One region of the Actinomadura meridiana genome, then DNA from elsewhere that is predicted to be linked to it. Evidence: riboswitches for the same ligand, from Rfam matches in the RefSeq annotation. Region 1 holds a riboswitch; each other region holds the start of a gene.

What was found. A riboswitch is a leader RNA that binds a small molecule or an ion and turns the genes downstream of it on or off. The one in region 1 is predicted to bind cyclic di-AMP.
Region 2: another riboswitch for cyclic di-AMP. It lies ahead of ABD808_RS00335 (C40 family peptidase); the one in region 1 lies ahead of ABD808_RS11985 (gluzincin family metallopeptidase).
Region 3: another riboswitch for cyclic di-AMP. It lies ahead of ABD808_RS25220 (CHAP domain-containing protein); the one in region 1 lies ahead of ABD808_RS11985 (gluzincin family metallopeptidase).
Region 4: another riboswitch for cyclic di-AMP. It lies ahead of ABD808_RS30745 (NlpC/P60 family protein); the one in region 1 lies ahead of ABD808_RS11985 (gluzincin family metallopeptidase).

Annotation. Positions count from the first base shown of each region.
Region 1 covers NZ_BAABAS010000005.1:593,333-598,220, forward strand. The annotation lists gene ABD808_RS11980 (M48 family metallopeptidase) at 1-435, opposite strand, end outside; gene ABD808_RS11985 (gluzincin family metallopeptidase) at 432-1,742, opposite strand; cyclic di-AMP (ydaO/yuaA leader) riboswitch at 1,850-2,044, opposite strand; gene ABD808_RS11990 (C40 family peptidase) at 2,393-3,313, opposite strand; gene ABD808_RS11995 (NYN domain-containing protein) at 3,633-4,888, opposite strand, start outside.
Region 2 covers NZ_BAABAS010000001.1:73,525-78,412, forward strand. The annotation lists gene ABD808_RS00325 (LacI family DNA-binding transcriptional regulator) at 1-664, opposite strand, end outside; gene ABD808_RS00330 (transcriptional regulator) at 1,160-1,390, shown strand; gene ABD808_RS00335 (C40 family peptidase) at 1,801-2,730, opposite strand; cyclic di-AMP (ydaO/yuaA leader) riboswitch at 2,836-3,041, opposite strand; gene ABD808_RS00340 (amino-acid N-acetyltransferase) at 3,331-3,852, shown strand; gene ABD808_RS00345 (RDD family protein) at 3,857-4,702, shown strand; gene ABD808_RS00350 (RDD family protein) at 4,707-4,888, shown strand, end outside.
Region 3 covers NZ_BAABAS010000019.1:74,151-79,038, reverse strand. The annotation lists gene ABD808_RS25230 (serine hydrolase) at 1-610, shown strand, start outside; gene ABD808_RS25225 (PP2C family protein-serine/threonine phosphatase) at 781-2,679, shown strand; cyclic di-AMP (ydaO/yuaA leader) riboswitch at 3,094-3,250, shown strand; gene ABD808_RS25220 (CHAP domain-containing protein) at 3,263-4,021, shown strand; gene ABD808_RS25215 (bifunctional glycosyltransferase/CDP-glycerol:glycerophosphate glycerophosphotransferase) at 4,237-4,888, shown strand, end outside.
Region 4 covers NZ_BAABAS010000021.1:197,984-202,871, reverse strand. The annotation lists gene ABD808_RS30755 (helix-turn-helix domain-containing protein) at 1-3, opposite strand, end outside; gene ABD808_RS30750 (M28 family peptidase) at 224-1,609, opposite strand; cyclic di-AMP (ydaO/yuaA leader) riboswitch at 2,295-2,438, shown strand; gene ABD808_RS30745 (NlpC/P60 family protein) at 2,445-3,134, shown strand; gene ABD808_RS30740 (DUF4360 domain-containing protein) at 3,309-4,028, opposite strand; gene ABD808_RS30735 (multicopper oxidase domain-containing protein) at 4,514-4,888, shown strand, end outside.

The DNA.
Region 1 (4,888 bases):
CAGCAGCGTCGCGAGCGCGGCGGACGCGATGACGACGCGCAGGAACCGGCGGCGGACACGGCCCGTGACCAGGCCGATGAGCCGCGCGCCGAGCGGGCTCAGCCCCAGCGCGAGGATCACCAGGAGGCCGACGACGAGGCCCGCGTAGGCGGGCGGGTTGATGGCCGAGTCGAACGCCCGGGACCGGGCGATCTCGGCGGGGGAGAAGTCGAGCGCCGGATCGGGCCGCACCCGCCCGCCGGGGACGTCGCCGGGCAGCGGGTTCCACGGCGTGGTCAGGGCGAGGACGACCCCGACCGCGGTGAACAGCACGGCGGCGGTGATGGCGGCGGCCGTCCGGGGCCGTCGCGTCCGCGTGCCGCCGTCCGCCTCCTCGCTCCTGTCCTCCGTGAGGGGACGGCTCCCCGCGCCTCCCGCCTCGCTGCGCTCACTCATGCGAGTTCCTTCTTCAGATAGTCGCGCCACAGGGCGATGAAACGGTCCCGGGTGAGCCCCAGCACGTCGCGCAGCGCGGTCTCCTCCGGAACGCGCCCGGCGGTCCGGTAGAGCCGTACGAGCGTCGCCTCACCGTATCGGGCGGCGATCATGCGGCAGGCGAGCCATGCCTCCTGGTAGGCCTGGGACAGACGCGGCGAGCCGCCGGAGAACGCGGCGGCGGCGGGCGGCGCGGCGGGGATCCGTCCGGCCGTCACCTCGCGGCGCAGCTCCCCGGCCGCCGACCGGACGGAGATCTTCGCGCCCCGGTAGCCGACGTAGTCGGCGAAGCCCTCGATGAGCCACAGCGGCGTCGTCCGGTCGCGGGCGCCGCCGGTGGCGACATGGGTCAGCTCGTGGGTCAGGACGACGTCGCGTCCCAGGCTGTTGAGGCGGCCGAACGTGCCGGGGGAGATGATGACGCGGTCCTCCCCGGCGCCCCCTTCGGCGGACGGCGCGAGGGTCGCGAGCGCGGCGATCTCGCCGAGCCGCTGCCCCGGACCGGCGAGCGCGGCCGCGAGGGACGCCGAGGCGGGCACCAGCGCGACGACCCGCCGCGCCCAGGTGCCGCCGACCACGCCGCTGACGACGGGTACGGCCGCGTCGAGGCGTCCGGCGATCTCGTCGAGCCCGGTGGCGTCGCCGATGACGAGGCTGGCGCGGCCGTTGACCACCGACAGTGGGCCGCCGTCCCAGATCTCGGCGTCGTCGTGCAGGTTGTGGGACGAGCCGTCGCCGACGATCGTCCAGGCGCCCGAGCGCGGGGCCAGTGCCAGGTACCGGGTGCGGGCGACGTCGCCGTGGTCGAAGCCGCGCAGCCGGTACCGGGTCTCGACGCGGAGGATCGCGACGTCCTTCGCGCCGTCCACGGTCTGGGTGGCGACGGCGCGTTCCCGCCAGCCGTCGAGGGGAAGCGCGCGGATGTTGCCGTACAGGCGGGACTGGGCGTCCCGGAACGCGGTGGGTGCGGAGCCGACCGTGGTGAGGAAGGCCGTCCGGTCGCCGGTCCGCACGGCCCGCGCGCGGCTGTCGAGGACGGTGGCGGCGTCGCCGGGCGTGAACGCGGCGGCAGCACCGTTCCCGCCGATGGCGCGTGCGTCGGGCGTCTCGCCGCCGGACCGCGCGCGGACGAGGCCCGCGCCGCCCGCGAGCAGCGCGGCCGCCCCGCCCGCGCCGAGGGCAAGCGCCCTGCGCCGCGTGACGGGCCCGCCGTGGGTGCCGCCCTGCGTGCCTCTGTGCCTGTCGCTGTGGGCGGAGCCGTCCTCCATGCGCGCGATCCTATGCAGCCAGCGGATGGGCATGCCGATGCGAAGCCGAAAGAGGGCGTGGCCGCACGGGGCGACCACGCCCAGGTAACGCTGCGGAATTCACTCCTTCGTTCTTCCTAGACGCCTACCGGGTTAGCTGACGGGTTCGGGCGAGGAAGTGGCCCTGCGGTGGGCCCTCACCGGTTCTCCGGAGAGGCGCACCGATTCACCCCGGGCGCCGGGGGTCGTCCAGGAACGGTCCCTGGACTCCGGCGCTGTGGGTCCCCGGTTCCGCCGTTCGGCGGACTCGGCGCTGCCGCTGCGATCCTGGGGGCGAGATGGGGCCCGTGCGCGGAACCTGTCTCCCGCGTGCGAAAGAGCGGCGCCTGTTGTCGTGCGCGGACGGCCCGTGGAACCGCCGTGGCAGCGCGCTCAGCGCCATGCACGCTTCGGCGTGCGCACGGTGGGCCGGGTCCGGCCGGGGGGGAAGGCGGCACGTGGCTCGCGCCGCCGTCACGCGGCGCCTGGTGGGCGTCGCGGGCACCCGGCGCCTGGCCGGCGCCGTGAGTGGTACAAGGTACCAAAGCCCCAAGAGAAGGCAAACCCCTACAAAATTAACAACGGACCAGGTCAAAGCCTGGTCCGTTGCCGGAAGACGAGCCGTCCGAACGTCAGGGACGCCCGGCGCCGTAGTAGTTGCTCAGGTAGTAGCCCGAGGTGATGTTCACGATCTCGACGTTCTTGCCCGTGCGCGGGGCGTGGATCATCTGCCCGTTGCCGATGTACAGGCCGACGTGGCCGAGGCTGCTGAAGAACACCAGGTCACCGGGCTGTAGGTCGCTCTTGTTGACCCGCTTGGTGGCGGCGTACTGCGAGTTGGTGGTGCGGGTGATGTTCACGCCCGCCGCCGCCCACGCCTTCATGGTCAGGCCGGAGCAGTCGTAGGAGCCGGGACCCTCCGCACCGTACTGGTACGGCTTGCCCTTCTGCGCGAAGGCGAAGTTGAGCGCCGCGCGGGCCGAGCCGCTGGCCGGGCCGTTGTAGGTACCGCCGATGCCGCCCCCGGAGGAGGACGTGCCGCCGCCGAGCCTCCGGACGACCGCCTCCTGCTTCTTGACCTTCTTGTCCAGGTCCGCCTTCTGCTTCTTCAGGTCGTCGGACTTGGTCTTCACCTCGTCATAGGCGGTCTTGGCGACGGACTGCTCTCGCCGCAGCCGCTGCGTGGTGGCGAGGAACTGGGTGAGCTGGGAGCCGCGGTCCCGCGACAGATGGGACAGGACCGCCGCCTGGTCGAGGACCGCCTGCGGGTCGCTGCTGCCGACGAAGCCGGTCACGTCCGTCTGCTCGCCGTTCTTGTACGCGGTGGCGGCCATCTGGGCGATCTTGGCGCGCTGCTCCTCGAAGGCCGTCTCCTCTTTCTTGGAGGCCTTCGTCGCGGCGTCGAGCTTCTTCTTGGCGACCTTGAGCTGCTCGCGGTTCTGGTTGTACTTCTCGACCTTCTGGTCCATCTCCTCGTTGAGCTTGTTGAGCTTCTTCTGCTCCTCCGCCTTGTTCTGCTTCGGCTTGGCGTGCGCCACCGCCAGCGGAGACATGAGTGAAGCCGTCAGGGTCAGGCAGGTGACGGCCGCCAGGCGGCGGGATACGCCTCTGCTCGCCAGGCCGCCTCTCCGGTCACGCCGCTGCGCTGGTGTCCCGTTGAGATCTTTGGCCACGGTCGGTTTCGCCCCTCTCGTCCACGACGTCAGCGGACGACACTAGCGAGGGTCAACACCCGTCACAACCGATTCGTCTCTCTTTGATCGACATCGGGGGAAAAGTGTCCACTCTCCGTGAAAGGCAGGTCACGGACCGCGAGCCGCTCCTTATGACGGCCTTATCCGCGTCTTAATCGCCCACGGCCGGTTGGTCGCCCTACGAGCGGCCGAGCCGCCGCAGCAGCAGCGTCGACGGGCACGGGCGGGCGCTCGCCCGGCGCGCCGCGTCCGCCACCTCCCGGTCGGACGACACCACGACGATGGCGCGGCCCTGCGGCTCCGCCCGGACGAGGTCGGCGATCAGCTCGTCCGCGGTCTGCCCCGGACGGCTGAACAGCACCCGGACGCCGCGCGGCGCCGCGATCGCCACGGGCGCGTCCAGCTCCGCGCCGTCGAACACGCACGTGATCTCGGCGCGGGTTTGCGCGGCGAGCCCGCCGAGCCCCGACAGCAGCCTGCTGCGCTGGTCGGCCAGCGGCAGGTCGCCGTAGCCGGTCTTGGTGACGTTGTAGCCGTCCACGACGAGGTGGACGCGCGGCAGCGTCAGCAACCGGTCGAGTAGTTGCGGGTCGCTGTCGGACAGTGCCCGGCCCGGCAGCGCGCGGTGGGCCAGCCGGTCCGGCTCCAGGGCGCCGACCGCGTCCGCCGGGCGCCCGATGGTGGACGGCAGCGCCAGCTCCCTCCGCACGCCCTGCGCCGCGTCGACGAGCGTGTCGAGCAGCATCCGGAGCCGGACGTCCTCGACGTTGCGCCCCTCCCGCGCGGCCCGCTTGGCGGCCTCGGCGGCGGCCTCGGCCTGGGCGGCGCGGGCCCGCAGCCTGCGCAGCTCCTTCTCGGACGCGGCGGTCGACTCGCGCGCGGCGGCCAGCTCACGTTCGGCGGCGGCCTCCATCGACCCGGCGTGCTTCTCCGCCGCCCGGAACCGGGACCGCGCCTCGTGCAGCTTGCGGCGCAGATCCGCGACCTCCGTCTTGGCCTCGCGCAGCTCGGCGCGCAGCCGGTCGGTCTCGGCGGCGCGGGCGGCGCGGGCCGTGGCCAGCTCCTCCTTCAGCGCCGTGATCCGGCGCTCGGCGGCCTCCTCCTCAGAGGCGGACGCGGAGCGTTCCAGGTCGGCTCTTGCGGCCTCGACCAGATCCGTCCACCCCTCGGGGCGCAGCAGGTAGGCCAGCACCGCGACCCGCACCGGGTCGGCGGCGGGCGGGACGGCCCCGTCCTCCACGGCCTCCACCAGGTCGGCCTGCCTCTCCCGGAGCGGCGCGGCGACGCGCCGCCGGAAGTCGGGATCCTTCTCCAGGGCCGCCGCGATGTGCTGCCCGGCGAGCTTGGCGCGCTTGCGCCGCTCGAACCGCGCGAACCGGCGCAGCGGCGCGGGGACGTCGTCGAGGGGCAGGCCCCCGATCACCTCGGCGGCGA
Region 2 (4,888 bases), on a different contig from region 1:
GCGGCTTTCCGAAGCCCGCTTCGACAATTGTGCGGGCGGCGCCCTCACGGCGCTCCACGCACGGCTGAGGTTCGGGGACGCCGGTCACGAAGGCGATCCGCTCACGGTCGATGCCGAGCAGGCGCGCGGCCGCGATCTCGCCGCCCGCGACATGGTCGACCTGGGCGGAGCACACATCGGACGCGTCCCGGTCGATCAGCACCACGCTCATTCCGGCGGCGCGGAGGCGGGAGATGTCCCGGGAGCCGAGCCCGACCGGGATGATCAGGACGCCGGCGGCGTTCTGCTCCTCCAGCAGATCCACCGAGCGCCGCTCCTTGGCGGGCGAGTGGTCGCTGGACAGCCAGAGCGCGTCGTGGCCCGCCGCGTTGAGCGCGGCCTCGGCCCCGCTGACGACGGCGGTCGCGTACGGGTCGGCGAGGTCTTCGACGACGACGCCGAACGCGCGTCGCGGCTCGTTGCCGAACTCTCCGGCGGTGCGTTCCGGACGCTTGCGGAGCCGCCGAGCGGACTCGTTCCGGACGAATCCGAGCTCCTCGATCGCTGCTCGAACACGATTACGGGTAGCTTCGGCCACGAGGTCTGGCCGGTTTAGGACATTCGAAACGGTCCCAACTGAGACTCCAGCACGCCTCGCGACCTCACGAATACTGGTCTGTGGCAACTCGCTCCTCGTCCCGTCCCAGGCGTGTTTCCCCAGGTAGTGGCGTTTTGCATCGTGCATCCGCGAATGGTCGGTCACGTACCGCGACCAATCGGGTGCAGATTGCACTGAACCGGAGCTTGACGGGCCGGATCCGGCCGCCTAGCGTTCCGAGCCGAAGCGTAGCTTGAAACGATTCACGATCTTCGACCACGGCGAGATCTGGCGAGTTCAAGGAGAAGGGGCGGGTGCGGATGGCTGGCGATCTCATCCCGTCTCCCTCTGCTTGCCAACGTGTGAATCGTCACCCGGAGTTCCCCCTGACACCCCCGCAATCGGCCCAACGGCCACCTCCGGCCAAGCGCGTGAGACATAAAAAGGAACCCAACCGATGATCTGAGTCCGGAGGGGCTCCGGACCCGGCAACCCAACGCGCGTACAGATCGAGGCCAACCCGTGCCTGTGCAGCGGACGGCTGCATCCCCGCGGTCATCACCACGGACGAGGGAGGACGGAGTGGAACAGGCCACACTCGCACGTCGTGGCACCGACGATTATGGACTGAACGAGGAGGAGATTCGGCTCCTCGCTCAGATCGCCAGCGGTGTCACCGCCGATGTGGCGGCACGAAAGCTGGAACTGAGCGCCCGGACCTTGCGGCGCCGGTTGCGGACCATCTGCGACCGGCTGGAGGTCAACACCCCTATCGAGGCCGTGGTGTGGGCGGCCCGAAGGCAGCTCATCTAGCAGCAGTACCAATGACGCTCGTCCGGGGACGGCGGGCGTCACCGGAATCCAGGCGGCGAACTCTTCTGAACCTCCGTCCGACCCCGCGGCGGCGGCGCCCACGTCCCGGCAGGTAGGTCCCTGCGGGAGGCGTCGCCGCTGGACGGCGTTCAGAAGACCCTGGTTCTTTCGAATGTGCCCGGAATGTCGTGAACGGGCCCTGGATCCTGTGAAGATTGCCCGGGATCTCTCGAATATGCCCGGGAAATCTCGAATGTGTCCGGAATCGCCTCGGCACTCGTTTCTGTGCTCGCGGCACGCCACAGCGACCTGCCACGGCGACCTGAGGTCGACAAACTCTCAGAAAGACAGACCAGGCGCGCGTTTCCACCGATCCTGAGCCCGGCCGCGCCCGGTCGAAGTCGACGCTGTCAGGCGACCCGGACGCCGCCCGCGAAGGGACGTCCCGACATGGAGGCGATCTTCACGACGTCACCGGTGTGGGGGGCGTGGATCATCTTGCCGCCGCCGATGTACATCCCCATGTGGTGCAGGTCGGAGTAGAAGAACACGAGGTCGCCCGGCTGGAGCTGGCTGCGCGACACGTGCGTGCCCGCGTTGAACTGGCTGCCGGTGTAGTGCGGCAGGTTGATGCCGACCTGCCGGTAGGCCCACATCGTCAGGCCCGAGCAGTCGAAGGTGCTGGGACCCGCGGCGCCCCAGACGTACGGGTCGCCGAGCTTGCCCATCGCGTACCGCAGCGCCTGTGCGGCCTTGCCGGTGCCGATGACGGGAAGCTTGGCGAGCATGCTGGGGTCGCGCTCGACGAGCTTGCCGCGGGTCTTCTCGTAGGCGTCCGTGACCTTCTTGCGCTGCGAGTCGAGTTGTGTCCGCAATTCCTTGACCTGCGTGGAGCGGGCCTCGGCGGACTTGCGCGCGCGCTGTGCGGCCTGCATGGCCTGCATCAGGATGAGGACTTTGCTGCTGTCCCGCTTGGCGAAGTAGCGAAGCGTGGACGCCTGGTCGAGGACGGCCTGCGGGTCCTGCGAGGCGACGAACGAGACTGTGGGGTCGGAGCCGCCCTGCATATAACTGGTCGCGGCCAGAGAGCCGACCTTTTCGCGAAGGCCCTGGAGAGTCTTCTCCTGCCGCTCGGCGTTGTCGGTGGCGACCTTGGCGGCGCGTTGCGACTGCGCGAGCTTGACCTTCAGCCCGTTGTACTGCTCGGTGAGCTGCTCCAGCTGGTCGGCGAGCTTGAACGCCTTCGTCCTGAGTTCCTTGGTGGACGGCTCAGGATCGGCGTTGGCCGTGCCGACCGTCTGCGGTACGACCGAAAGGCCCGCCACTAGGGCGCCGACCACGGTGATCGTCCGGCCACGGAACCATGCCGCGCGACCTGATGACGAGTGCCGGGAGCGTGACCGAGCAGATCGTGAAAAGGAAGCAGGGCGCGATGGCTCCACGAATTCTCCTCTCCTCGTCCGCCTACCGAGTTAGCTGACGGGTTAGGGCTGGAGTAGCCCGTCCACGGGTGGCGCGCGGATCGATTCCACGCGGTCGCGGATTCACCCCTCACGGCGTCAGCCCGGGGGAGGTCCCCGAAGGCTCCGGAAGTGGGTCCCCGGCTCCTCGGGGCACTGGTTGCGACCCGGGGACTCGGCGGTGCGGCCTCCGTCCTGCGGAAGGCCGACGTCAGCGCAGGACACTAACGGAACCGGCAGGGAATGCCAACCAGAACATGCGAAAACGCACGTGGCACGGCCTGTCGGTGGGAAGGAGAGGGCGTGTCGCCGTTCCGAAAGGTGTGGCCCGTCTCACTTTTCGACGGGTCATGGCCCCGCGTGGTCGCTTATAACTAGTTACTTGGTGTGGACGGCGCCTCATGCAAGACCTTGCCAAGCCTCCGTTAAGCCCCTGCCGGAAGTCGGGCAACGCCGCGCGTTCGATAATCTCGCCTGTTTGTGGAGGTCGTGATCCGGCGAGCCCGTACCGCCGACGTTCAAGAGATCCGCAGGCTGGTCGACCTGTACGCGGGTTCGGGACGACGCCTGCTGAAGAAGTCCACGGTGAAGCTGTATGAGGACGTCCAGGAGTTCTGGGTCGCCGAGGACATCCAGGACGGCACTCCTGGGCCGATCGTGGGCTGCGGCGCGCTGCACGTGATGTGGGAGGACCTCGCGGAGGTCCGCTCCGTCGCCGTGGACAAGGAGTACGGCGGACGTGGCATCGGGCACCGGATCGTCGTCCGTCTGCTGGAGACCGCGCGGGAACTCGGCGTGCGGAGGGTGTTCTGCCTTACCTTCGAAGTGGAGTTCTTCACGCGGCATGGCTTCGAGCAGATCCTCGGGACTCCGGTGGCGCCAGAGGTGTACGAGGAGCTTCTCCGCTCTTACGACGAAGGCGTTGCGGAGTTCTTGAACCTCGATCGGGTCAAGCCCAATACGTTGGGGAACACCCGGATGTTGCTTCGCCTGGAGGGCTGACCGAATGAGCGATTTCCCCGACCGTGGGCGGCGACACCAGCCGCAGCAGGGGCAGGGGTCGTACGGCCCGCCGCCCCCGTATCGAGGACCCCAGCAGCAACCGCAACCCCAGTCGCAGCCCCGCCAACCCCAGCCGCAGCATCAACGCCAGCAACAGCCTCAACGCCAGCAACAGCCTCAGCCACGAACCCAACAGTGGCAGCAACAGCAGTGGGGGGACCAGCCCGGGCATGACGAGGCGTACGACTCGTCCTATGACCAGTACGGCGGTTCCAACGGCGGCGACCAGCCGCTGGCTCCGATACTCCGCCGGGCCGCCGCGCGGATCCTCGACAACGCGCTTGTGGCGGTTTTCGGTTTCGCGCTCGTCCTGCCCATCACGATCGGTGCGTTCGGGTTGGGCAAGCCCGGCAGCAAGACAGAGGACGAGGGCGGTGTGTGGAACTGGCCCATCATCTTCACTCTGTTCTGTGTTCTGTCGGTGCTGCCGTTGCTGTACGAGGCCGTCCAACTGACCATGTCGGGACGGACTCTCGGCAAGCGGGTCATGGGTCTCGGCATCGTCCAGGCACCTGGCGGAGAACCACTGACCACCACGCAGGCCATCTGGCGCGCAGGGATCGTCCATGTGGGCTATCAGGTCGGTGTCTTCTTCTTCCTCGTCGTCGCGGTGATGGTCTGGGACTACGCCGCATACGGGATGGTGCTCGTCTGGGCGGGTGCGTTGATGGCCTACCTGTGGGCGATCTGGGACCAGCCTCTGCACCAGTCTCTTCACGACCGCTTCGCCGGCACGCTCGTCATTGACGAGCGGGTCGGATACGACGAGTACGACGAGTACGCGGAATAGACCCGTGACGGAGGCACCGCTCGCCGAACCGGGGCAGCGTCTCCTGGCGCGCATCATCGACACGCTCATCGTTGGTGTGCCGGTCATTGTCGTCGTCCGCGCTGTAGTGGCAGCGCATGCGGTGGACGTGGTCGCTCCGCCCGCCGTGGCCGGGTGCATGCTGCTGTACGAGTCGATTCAGCTGGC
Region 3 (4,888 bases), on a different contig from region 1:
TTTGGTTGCGCTCGACTACCTGGAGCGGAACAAGCCCTCGGCGTCCGATCGGAAGCTGTTGACCGTCATGCTGCGGTCGAGCGACGACAAGGCGGCGACGGCGTTCTGGACGCGCGGCGGGCGCAAGCAGATCATCGAGCGGATGGTGGCGCGGCTGGGGCTGACGGAAACGGCGCCGCCGCCCGATGAGAAGCCCGGGTTCTGGGGCTACACGGCGCTCAGCGCGCGGGACGTCGTGAAGACGTACCGGTATCTGCTGGAGAAGGCGCCGAAGGCGCAGCGGGAGTTCGTGCTCGCCCAGCTCAGCAAGTCGACGCCCTGCGGGACGGACGGTTTCGACCAGACGTTCGGGATCCCGAGCGCGGCGAAGCGGCCGTGGGCCGTCAAGCAGGGGTGGTCGGGGTTCGGGGACGTGCCCGCCGAGCCCTGTCGCGGACGGAGCGCGCAGCAGGTGGCGTACCGGCCGGATCTCGGGATCGGGCGGCCCGTACTTCACACCACCGGGGTGGTCGGCGACAAGATCGTGGTGGTGCTGACGCTGCAACCGGCGGGATCGTCGTTCCGGGCGGCGTCGCGGCGGGTCACGGAGCTCGCCCGGCAGCTCGTGTGACCTGCCTCACGCACCGGTCAACGATTGTCTCTGCGGACGGTCACCCTAGGGGACATCAGCGGAAAGCTCGGGCAAAGATATGGGCTTTTTGCGAACTCTGGGGCGAATAGTCCGCTGGTGTCGTATGTAGCTTTTTCTCCCAGGCACCCAGCGCCGAACGGGGGACAGGGTTGGCAGATGCGGAGAGCACCTGGGCGCAGCCCGGGGTGCACGTCGCGGACCTTGAGGACCTGCGGGACGCCGCGCACGACCGCGCGGTGCTGTCCGAGGCCCGGGTCGTGCTGGCCCGACGGCTCGGGGTGCCGCCGGGGGAGGCCCTCCAGCATCTGATCTGGCTCGCGCGCGATCTCGACATGGAGCTGATCGAGGCGGCGTCGCTGCTGGTCAAGGACGAGAACGGCGGTCCGGTGGGGGCAGTCGCGGCGGGCAGGGGAGCGCCCACGGCCGAGGAGGCAACGGCGGAGCGCCAGGCCGTCCTGTCGGAGGCGGAGGACATCCTGCGCCGGGTGACGGCCGAGGACACCGCGGGCGACGCGGAGATCCTCGCCGCCCTGCCGGACGATCCGGTGGCGCGGGCCGTGCTGGACGGGGCGCTCGACTCGTGCGCCCATCTCGTGCCGGTCAGGCAGCCCGACGGGGCCCTGGTGGACCTGCTGTTCGCCGACCTCAACGACGTCGCGCGGGACATGTTCGGGCGCGGCCGGGAGGAGCTGACCGGGTGGCGGCTGCTCCAGACGGACCCCGGCGCCGTGCTGAGCGGCCTCTTCGACGACTACGTGCGGGTCCTGGCGGACGGGACGACGTTGGAACGTTCCTCATTCCCGTACACGACGGCCCAGCGCGGCCTCTCCCGGTCGTCCAGGATGAGCGTCCGGTGCGTGCCCGTGCCGACCGGGCTGTGCGTCACCTGGCGCTACCACTATCGCGAGGACCGGGCGGCGCGGCGGCTGGAGCGGGTCGAGCGGCTCGCGCTGATCGGGTTCGGCGAGTGGGACCTCGCCACCGGCGAGACGGACTGGACGCCGCAGATGCGCGCCAACTACGGGCTCGGGCCCGACGAGGTGCCGCCGATGCCGCACGACCTGCCGAAGGTGGTGGCCGACGACGACCTTCCGCTCGTGGAGGAGGCCGTCCAGACGATGTTCTCGCGCCGCGAACCGGTGGAGGCCGAGCACCGCGTGATCGGCGAGGACGGGCGGCCCCGGCATCTGTGGGTGTTCGCGGAGCCGGTGCTCGCCGACTCGGGGCTGCCGGTCTCGATCAACATCGTGTCCCAGGACATCACCCGGCGGCGCGGCGTGGAGCGGGCGCTGGCCGAGACCCGGCGGCAGATGCTGAAACAGCGGGAGCAGACGGCGCAGGAGCGGCGGGTGGCGGTGACGCTCCGCCGCGCGATCCTGCCCGACGAGGACGAGATCGAGCAGCTCCCGGGCCTCGGCACGGCGATCCGCAGCCTGGCCGCCGAGAGCACGGCCCGCATCGGCGGCGACTGGTTCGCGACCCGTGTGCTGGGAGACGGCGCCGCGATGTTCGCCATCGGCGACGCCGCCGGACACGGCCTGCCCGCCGCCGCGGCGATGGCGCGCACCCGCAACGGGCTACTCGGCCTGATGTGCACGGGAGAGCGGTCCGGACGGCTCGTCGGCTGGCTGAACGACCTGGTGAGCAGCATGGACCCACCCGCGACGGGCACCGCCGTCGTCGCCCGCTTCGACCCGCGCGGGCGCGTCCTGGACTGGACGTGCGCGGGCCACCCGCCGCCGATCCTGATCCGGGCCGGGGAGGCGGTGCCGCTTGAGCTCGTGCGTGACCCGATGCTCGGGGCGATGCCGGGCTGGGAGTACACGACGGTCACGACGCGGCTGAGCCGCGGCGACATGCTCTTCCTGTACACCGACGGCCTGGTGGAGCGCCGGGACGCGGACCTGGACGAGCGCATCGAGCGCCTCACCGGCATCCTGCGGGACTGCGCCACCCAGCCCGAGATGCTGCTGGACGACGTCCTGGCGCGCATGGAGCACGACCGAGCGGCCGACGACACCACGCTCTTCGCCCTCCACGTCGAGTGACCGCCCGGTCATGTGACGTGCGTCTCACCGGATGTGGCCCCCGAGCGGCGCGCCACCGCACCCGTGACCTGCTCGTTCGCGGGTTCTTTACCATTTGATCGGCTTCCGGTAAGCCCCCGGGGCAAAGGGCTGCGGGGCCCTCGAAGAAAGATCGGGAAGACACCGGGGCTTGAGGGTGTTGGTAGTCCCTTGGAAGGGCTTTGAGCAGGCAAGACGGACTTTTGTGCCTGATTTGCTTTTCTTGCGAAGGTTGATACCTTCTACCTGAATCCGCAGCGCGTCCCATGCGTTGCTCCCGGCCGGGTGAGTTGCGGCCGAAGATCGCGGAGCGGATCCCGCCCGCGATGCGCCCGACGAGGGGCGCCAGCACATCAAGATCAGTCACTGAGATACATCCGCACAGCACCGCGCCCCCGCGGTGCGAGGCCGAGTCCGAACCGGTCCACCCGACCGGAACGGAGCCGGGGACCCAAGGTTCCAGGGGTGAATCGGCGCGCCCGAGAGTCGCGCCGTAGGGCTGCTTCCATGCCCGAATCCGTCAGCTAACCCGGTAGGCGTCATGGGAGACAAGGAGATTCCCTGTATGACCGGTCGTTTCGATCGTCTTTCGCTCAAGCATGTCGCCGCCGAGGACAAGGCCGTCGGTGCCGCCGTCGGCGCGGTCCTCGCCGGAGCCGTCGGGCTCGCGCTGTTCAACCCCCTCGGCGGCGGCAGCGCCGCGGCCGAGACCGCGGCCCAGGCGGCGGCCGTCGACAAGGGCGCCGTGTCCAGCGGGTCCGCGCAGGCCGCCGGGGCCGGCATGACCGCCGCTCAGGCGCGCGAGGAGGGCTTCAAGGTTCCCCCGCACGCGGTCAAGCCGTCCGAGGTGATCGACCTCGCGGAGAAGCAGGTCGGCGTCAAGGAGGGCAGGGGCGGCATGACCAAGTACCACAAGTGGTATGTGTCGACCCCGCACGCCAAGCAGACCGCCGACCGTGACGGCGGCTTCCCGGTCGCCGACTACAAGGGCGCGCAGTGGTGCAACATGTTCGTCTCGTGGCTCGGCGCCCAGACCGGCGTGGAGAACATGGGCTGGGACGCCTACACCGTCAAGCACGCCACCTGGTTCAAGGACACCGACCGCTGGGGCAAGAAGGCCAAGCCCGGCGCGGTCGTCTTCTTCGACTGGAAGAACGGCTCGAGCGGTGACATCGGCGACATCGACCATGTCGGCCTCGTCGTGAAGGACAACGGCAACGGCACGATCCGCACCGTCGAGGGCAACACCGACAACGCGGTCAAGGAGAAGACCCGCGACAAGTCCGAGGTCGTCGGCTACGGCTACCCGGACTACGCGTCCTGACCCACACCTGTAACAACAGGACCCGCACCACCGCACGCGCTGAGGGCGCCCGGCGACTCGCCGGGCGCCTTCGGGCGTTCCAGGGTGATGCGACCCATGTCTCCGCTGAAGGCGGGTAATGCCAAGCATTGACAGCCTTTGATCGGCCTTGGACCTCAGCACGGCGTTCCTGGATAGGAATCCTGCACCTGTCCGGCCGAACCGGAGGGAGGGCCATGCGGGCACGCCCGGACGTCAGCGTCGTCGTGATCGCCTACAACGACGCGCGGCGGCTGCCACGGGCCGTCGACTCGGCGCTGGCGCAGTCGCTGGGCGGCGTCGAGACGGTGATCGTCGACGACGCGAGCACCGACGGGACGGGCGAGGTCGCCGACCGGCTGGCCGCCGCGCATCCGGGACGGGTCAGGGCCGTCCGCCTCCCGGAAAACTCGGGCGGCTGCGGGCGGCCCCGCAACGCCGGGATCGAGGCGTCGACCGGCCGGTACGTGATGTTCCTCGACAGCGACGACCTCCTGGACCGGCACGCCTGCCTCAACCTGCTCGCCGCCGCCGAGGACGCGGCGGCCGACCTGGTGTCCGGGTTGTGCGAACGGATCTTCCTGGACGTGCCCGCGGGCGGGAAGGGCCGCGTCCGCCCCTGGTTTCCGTGGCTCTACCGGCGGCGGGCCGTCTACGGGCCGCTGGAGCAGAACCCCGAACTCCTCTACGACACGCTGTCGACCAACAAGGCCTACCGGCGCGACTTCCTGGACGAGCACGGCCTCCGGTTCGTCGAGGACCTGCACTACGAGGACCTGCTTTTTACCGCCGAGGCGTACCTGGCGTCCCGCCGGACCGTCCTGATCCCGCACCGCGTCTACACCTGGC
Region 4 (4,888 bases), on a different contig from region 1:
CACGTCGGCTCCCACGCGCCACTGTGCGGCACGAATCGGCTGCATTCTGTGATGTCAACACTAGTGCCGATTCGCCGTGGAAGCAGGGTGTCTTCACCATCGGTGTCCGCGCCGACACGCAAGCGGTCGCCGGGCCGCACGGGGCAACGGCCCGGCCTCTCACGGTCCTATCATCCGGCGCACGGTCCGTCCGCGCGCCGCCCCGTTGGACACCGCTTCTCGGTTATGTGCGACGCGCCACGTCGTAGGCGGCGCAGCCGATCAGTTCGATGGACGCGCGGAGCCGTTCCACGCTGACGTTCTGGACGATCCTGTCCTCGGGCGTGTGGTAGACGGGTTCGAGCTGGCTGGGCGCGTCGTTGCCGCGCCAGCTGTAGTTGCCCGCGGCGATGCCGCGCTCGGAGAAGGACTCGTGGTCGCTGGAGCCGCGGGCCGTCGGCCCCCGCACCTGGTCGAGGTGGCCGAGGCGGCGCGCGGCGTCCTTCACCGCGACGGTGGTGGTGTTGTCGGAGCCGTCCAGGGACAGCAGCCAGTAGGTCTCCGCGGCCGGATGGCTGGTGCCGACCATGTCGTTCTGGAAGACACCGGTGATCTGCTTGACGCCCTCGTCGTCGAGCTGCTTCACGTAGTGCCTGGACCCGACCAGCCCAAGCTCCTCCGAACCCCACAGGCAGATGCGAATCGCCTGCCGGGTCGGCAGGTTGCGGAGGACGCGCGCCAGCTCCAGGCACAGCACGGCGCCGCTGCCGTCGTCGTTGGCGCCGGGCGAGCCCGGGACGGTGTCGTAGTGGGCGCTGACGATGACGGCCTTGTTCGCGTCGCTGTCCCCGTCATTGTTCCCGTCATTGCCCAGCGACGCCTTCCGCTCGGCCAGGACGTTGTAGGACGTCAGCTTCGAGTGCAGAGTGACCTCGACGGACAGGCGCTTGGCACCCGCCCGGATCCGTTCGCCGTGGTATTCGGCGAGGCCCAGCACCGGGATCGCGACCGTCCCGGCGAGGTTCGGGGTGAACGTGGCGGCCTTGCGTTCGGGGTAGGTGTCGGTGCGCACGTTGGCGATGAGCGCCGCCTTGGCGCCCGCGGCCTCGGCGGCCTTGGCCTGGTCGGTCTCCTTCCCGGCGACGCGGTCGAACAGCACGAGCTTGCCGCGCGCACCGCCCGGGACCTCGACGACCTTGCCGACGTCGAGCACGGCGCCGTCCGCGAGGCCGGTGGCGCCCTGCGCGGAGGCGGCGGTCTGCCAGAGCCGTTCGCCCTTGGCGCGGATCTCCGCGAGGGCCTTGTCGGGGACGGGGAAGGGCTGAAGCTCGACGTCGTAGCCGAGGCGGCGCAGCTGCCCGGCGATGTAGCGGGCGGCGCGGTGCTCGGACTCGGTTCCGGCGATGCGAAAGCCGATCTCGTCGCTGAGCACCTTCAGGTGCCGCATCGCCCGGCGGATGTCGATGCGGCCGACGACGGCCCTGTCGCCGGTGGTGAGGGTGGGCGGGCGGACGGCGCCGGGGCGCTGCCGGGTCGCGGCGGCGGCGGTGCCGGGCAGCAGGCCCACGGTCGCGAATCCGGTGAAGGCCGCGACCCCGGCGAGCAGGTCACGGCGGTTGACCTCGGACATTGGCATCTCCTCGGGAGCTGGGGGACGGGGCCCCGTTGCCGGTGAATCTATGAAATCGCGACAAGTCGGACAAGAATGGTCAGAAGGTCCGCAACAGAACCGTGATCAAGGTCGGCCTCGTTGATCAAGGACGGCCGGGTCAATGGCAGATCTTGTCCCCTTCCGGAGCGGACGCGATGATCAAGATCGTCGGCGAAAAGGGCCGCCGCCTTTCCCGCACATGCCCCTCCACCTGGGACGCTAACGGCGAGGACCCGGCACGGCCCCCGGACGGGGCGCCCCGGCCCGCCGTCGCGAAGATCGTCCGAGCCTGGGTCGCTGACCTGCGACGATCATGATTTTGTCGGGGTTTGCCATCCTTTGGCGTTCGGAGTAGCTTGTCGCTCACCGAAGCGCCCGCCAGGCGCCTTCCCCCCCGTGTCCCCCCGTGGACACGCCCGCTCCACCCGGCCCCGTCGGGTGGGGTGACGGCGCGAGCCACGTGTCGTCCGGTCCTGCCGCGCAGGGTCTCCCCGAGGCCCCTCTCAGCCCGCCCATGCGCACGCGATGAGCGTGCGGCGCTGACGGACGCCAGGACCCGAACACACAAGCACGGCCCCCGACGGGGGCGTGCCAAGACCATCCGCGCCGCTCTTTCGCGCACGGGACACAGGGTCCCGTGACGGGCCGTCGTGCCCACAGGATCGCAGCGGCAACGCCGAGTCCGCGCCGCGCGCGGAGCCGGGGACCCACCCGTCGCATCTGGGGTGAATCGGCCTGTTCCAGGCCGTAGGGCGACTTCCACGTCCGAACCCGTCAGCTAACCCGGTAGGCGGCTTGGAAGCTAGGAGTGCCCTTGAAAGGCAAGCACGACAAGCACGACAAGAACCGCTTCCCCTTCGGCCCCCGGACCACCGGCGCCGTGCTCGGCCTCGCCTTCTGCGGCGTGGTCGCGGCCACCGCGCAGGTCACCCTGTCGTCCGACGGGGACTCCGGCGCCCGTTCCGGCGCCCCGGTCACGGCGGCCGAGTTCCTCACCCCCGAGAAGAGCGACGGCCACGCCGACGCCTCCAGCGAGAAGTCGGACGACACGAGCGACCGGAAGGACGGCGAGAGGTCGTCCAACAGCGCGAAGAGCGCGCGTACCAAGGTGATCGAGCGGGCCAGGAGTTGGAACCCGCACACCTCCGACCGCGTGCCCTACAGCCAGACCAGGACCCACGAGGGTTACCGCACCGACTGCTCCGGCTTCGTGGCGATGGCGCTGGGGCTGCCCGGACCTGGCCCGAACACCGTCGGCTTCACCTCGTCGCGGTACACCGAGCGCATCTCGATGGACGAGCTGAAGAAGGGCGACCTCGTCATGGACGCCGAGGGCACCAACACCACCCGGCACGTCGTCATCTTCGAGAAGTGGGCCAACGGCAAGCACACGTCCTACTGGGCGTTCGAGCAGCGCGGCCGCTACGGCACCGACCACCGGACGCGCGACTACGGTCTGTCGTCGGGCAGCGAGTACAAGGCGTACCGGCCGAAGAACCTGTAACGCGGGACGCCACCTGATCACGGCGTCGTCCCGTCCGAAACCGGGCGCACTCCGTGATCAGGTGGCGACAAAAAGAATGGAAACGCGTTCATGGGCGCCCGGACGGCGCCCATGAACGCGAACCCCAAGTCAAACTGGTTCAGGATTCGATTTGTGGCTGGATCTGGCGATCGACTAGCAACGTTTCCAGGTCAGGTGGTAGACCGCGTCCGCGTTTGTCGATTCCATTGCGATGAAACTGGGCTTCTTCGCGTCGGAGTCGCCCTTGTCGATCCGAAGTTGCGTGTTGATGTTCAGGTTGCGTTCCTTGCCGCACGGGGCGTAGACCCGCTTGGCCGGGTCGGTGCGGTCGCGGAACCGCCAGGCGCCGTCGTACGGGCCGTTGATCTCGTGGTTGACCGAGACGTTCTCGGAGCTGCCCTGGAAGTAGTAGTTCGTGCTGCGCAGGGCGGTGGCGCCCTTCTCCACGTGGGCGGCGCCGCGGGACACGACTCCGACGACCGCGTATGTGTAGCCCTCAGGGGCGTTGACCTTGACGTTGATCTGGCAGTTGCGCCGGAACTCGGTGGGCGGGGCCTCGCCGCCGGCCCAGGCCATGTACTTCTGGTAGATGACCGTGAAGGCGGCGTTGTTGTGCGTGGGCACGACCTTCGTGGTACCGGCGGGGCAGCCCGAACCGAGGATGGTCTCCACCTGGATCGTGACGTCCCTGGGCGCCGGCGCGGCGTCGGGCACGGGCTCGAACTCGGGCGCGTCGGGAGCGGGTTCGGCGGCGGCCACGGGGCCCGCCGTCACTGCGTCGGCGCCGTTGGTGCCGACATAGGCAACCGTCGCCACGGCGGGGACGAGCACCGCCGCACCAAGCGCGATTCCCAATCGTTTGGCGTTCATCATGGGGGGGTCTCTCAGGGGGGTAGTTGCCCCGGCGACTTCGTCGTCGCACATGCTCTCGCCGGCCGTTCCGGGCGGTTTCGGGGAGACTTTGTCGGCCGGGGCTGAATGGTGATCCTCTCGGACCGGAGAATCTGCGGAGAGGTTATTCCCGCGCCAAGCGGGCCGTCAACACCCTGGTATTGCCCCTTATTCACAATTAACTGCGCTTTTGAATCTCTCTTTAAGGACGCACGGAGAGTGATTTGGGACATGGGATCCGGGGCGCGGACGGGGGCGTCCGACGGTGAACGGCGGAGATGGCCACACCTGGCCGGGAACCTCCTGACTCCCTGAGTCGTCATAGAGTCAACACCCCGCGCAAGACGGATACGACGCGCGCCCCGCGAACCCCGCAGACGTACCGCGCACACCCCGCGCACGTCCAGGGCCGCCGCCATCGGACCGGCGGTCTCCGGCACAACGGGAGTTCCAGGGGGAATTCAGAGATGCCCGTGACCAGGGTGTACGACGTCGTGGCGCTGCACGTTCCCATCGTCTACGACGCGCACGGGGACCACGACGGCAATGGAATGATCTTCACTCTCGCCGAGCACGAGACGGCGCTGAACACGGTCGCGGAGACCTTTCCCACCCCGTTCCCCGATCCGGTGCGACATCCCGAGCTGCTCCCGGACCCGCATCCGCTGGTCCGCCCGCTCGTGCTGCGCGCCCGCGCCGGGGAGCGGATCATCATCCGGTTCCGCAACCGGCTGCGGCGGCGGGCCGGAATCCACGCCCAGGGCGTCGGCTACCGGGTGAAGACCGGCGACGGCGCCGCGGTCGGCCAGAACCCGGACTCCACCGTCAAGCCAGGTGGCGCC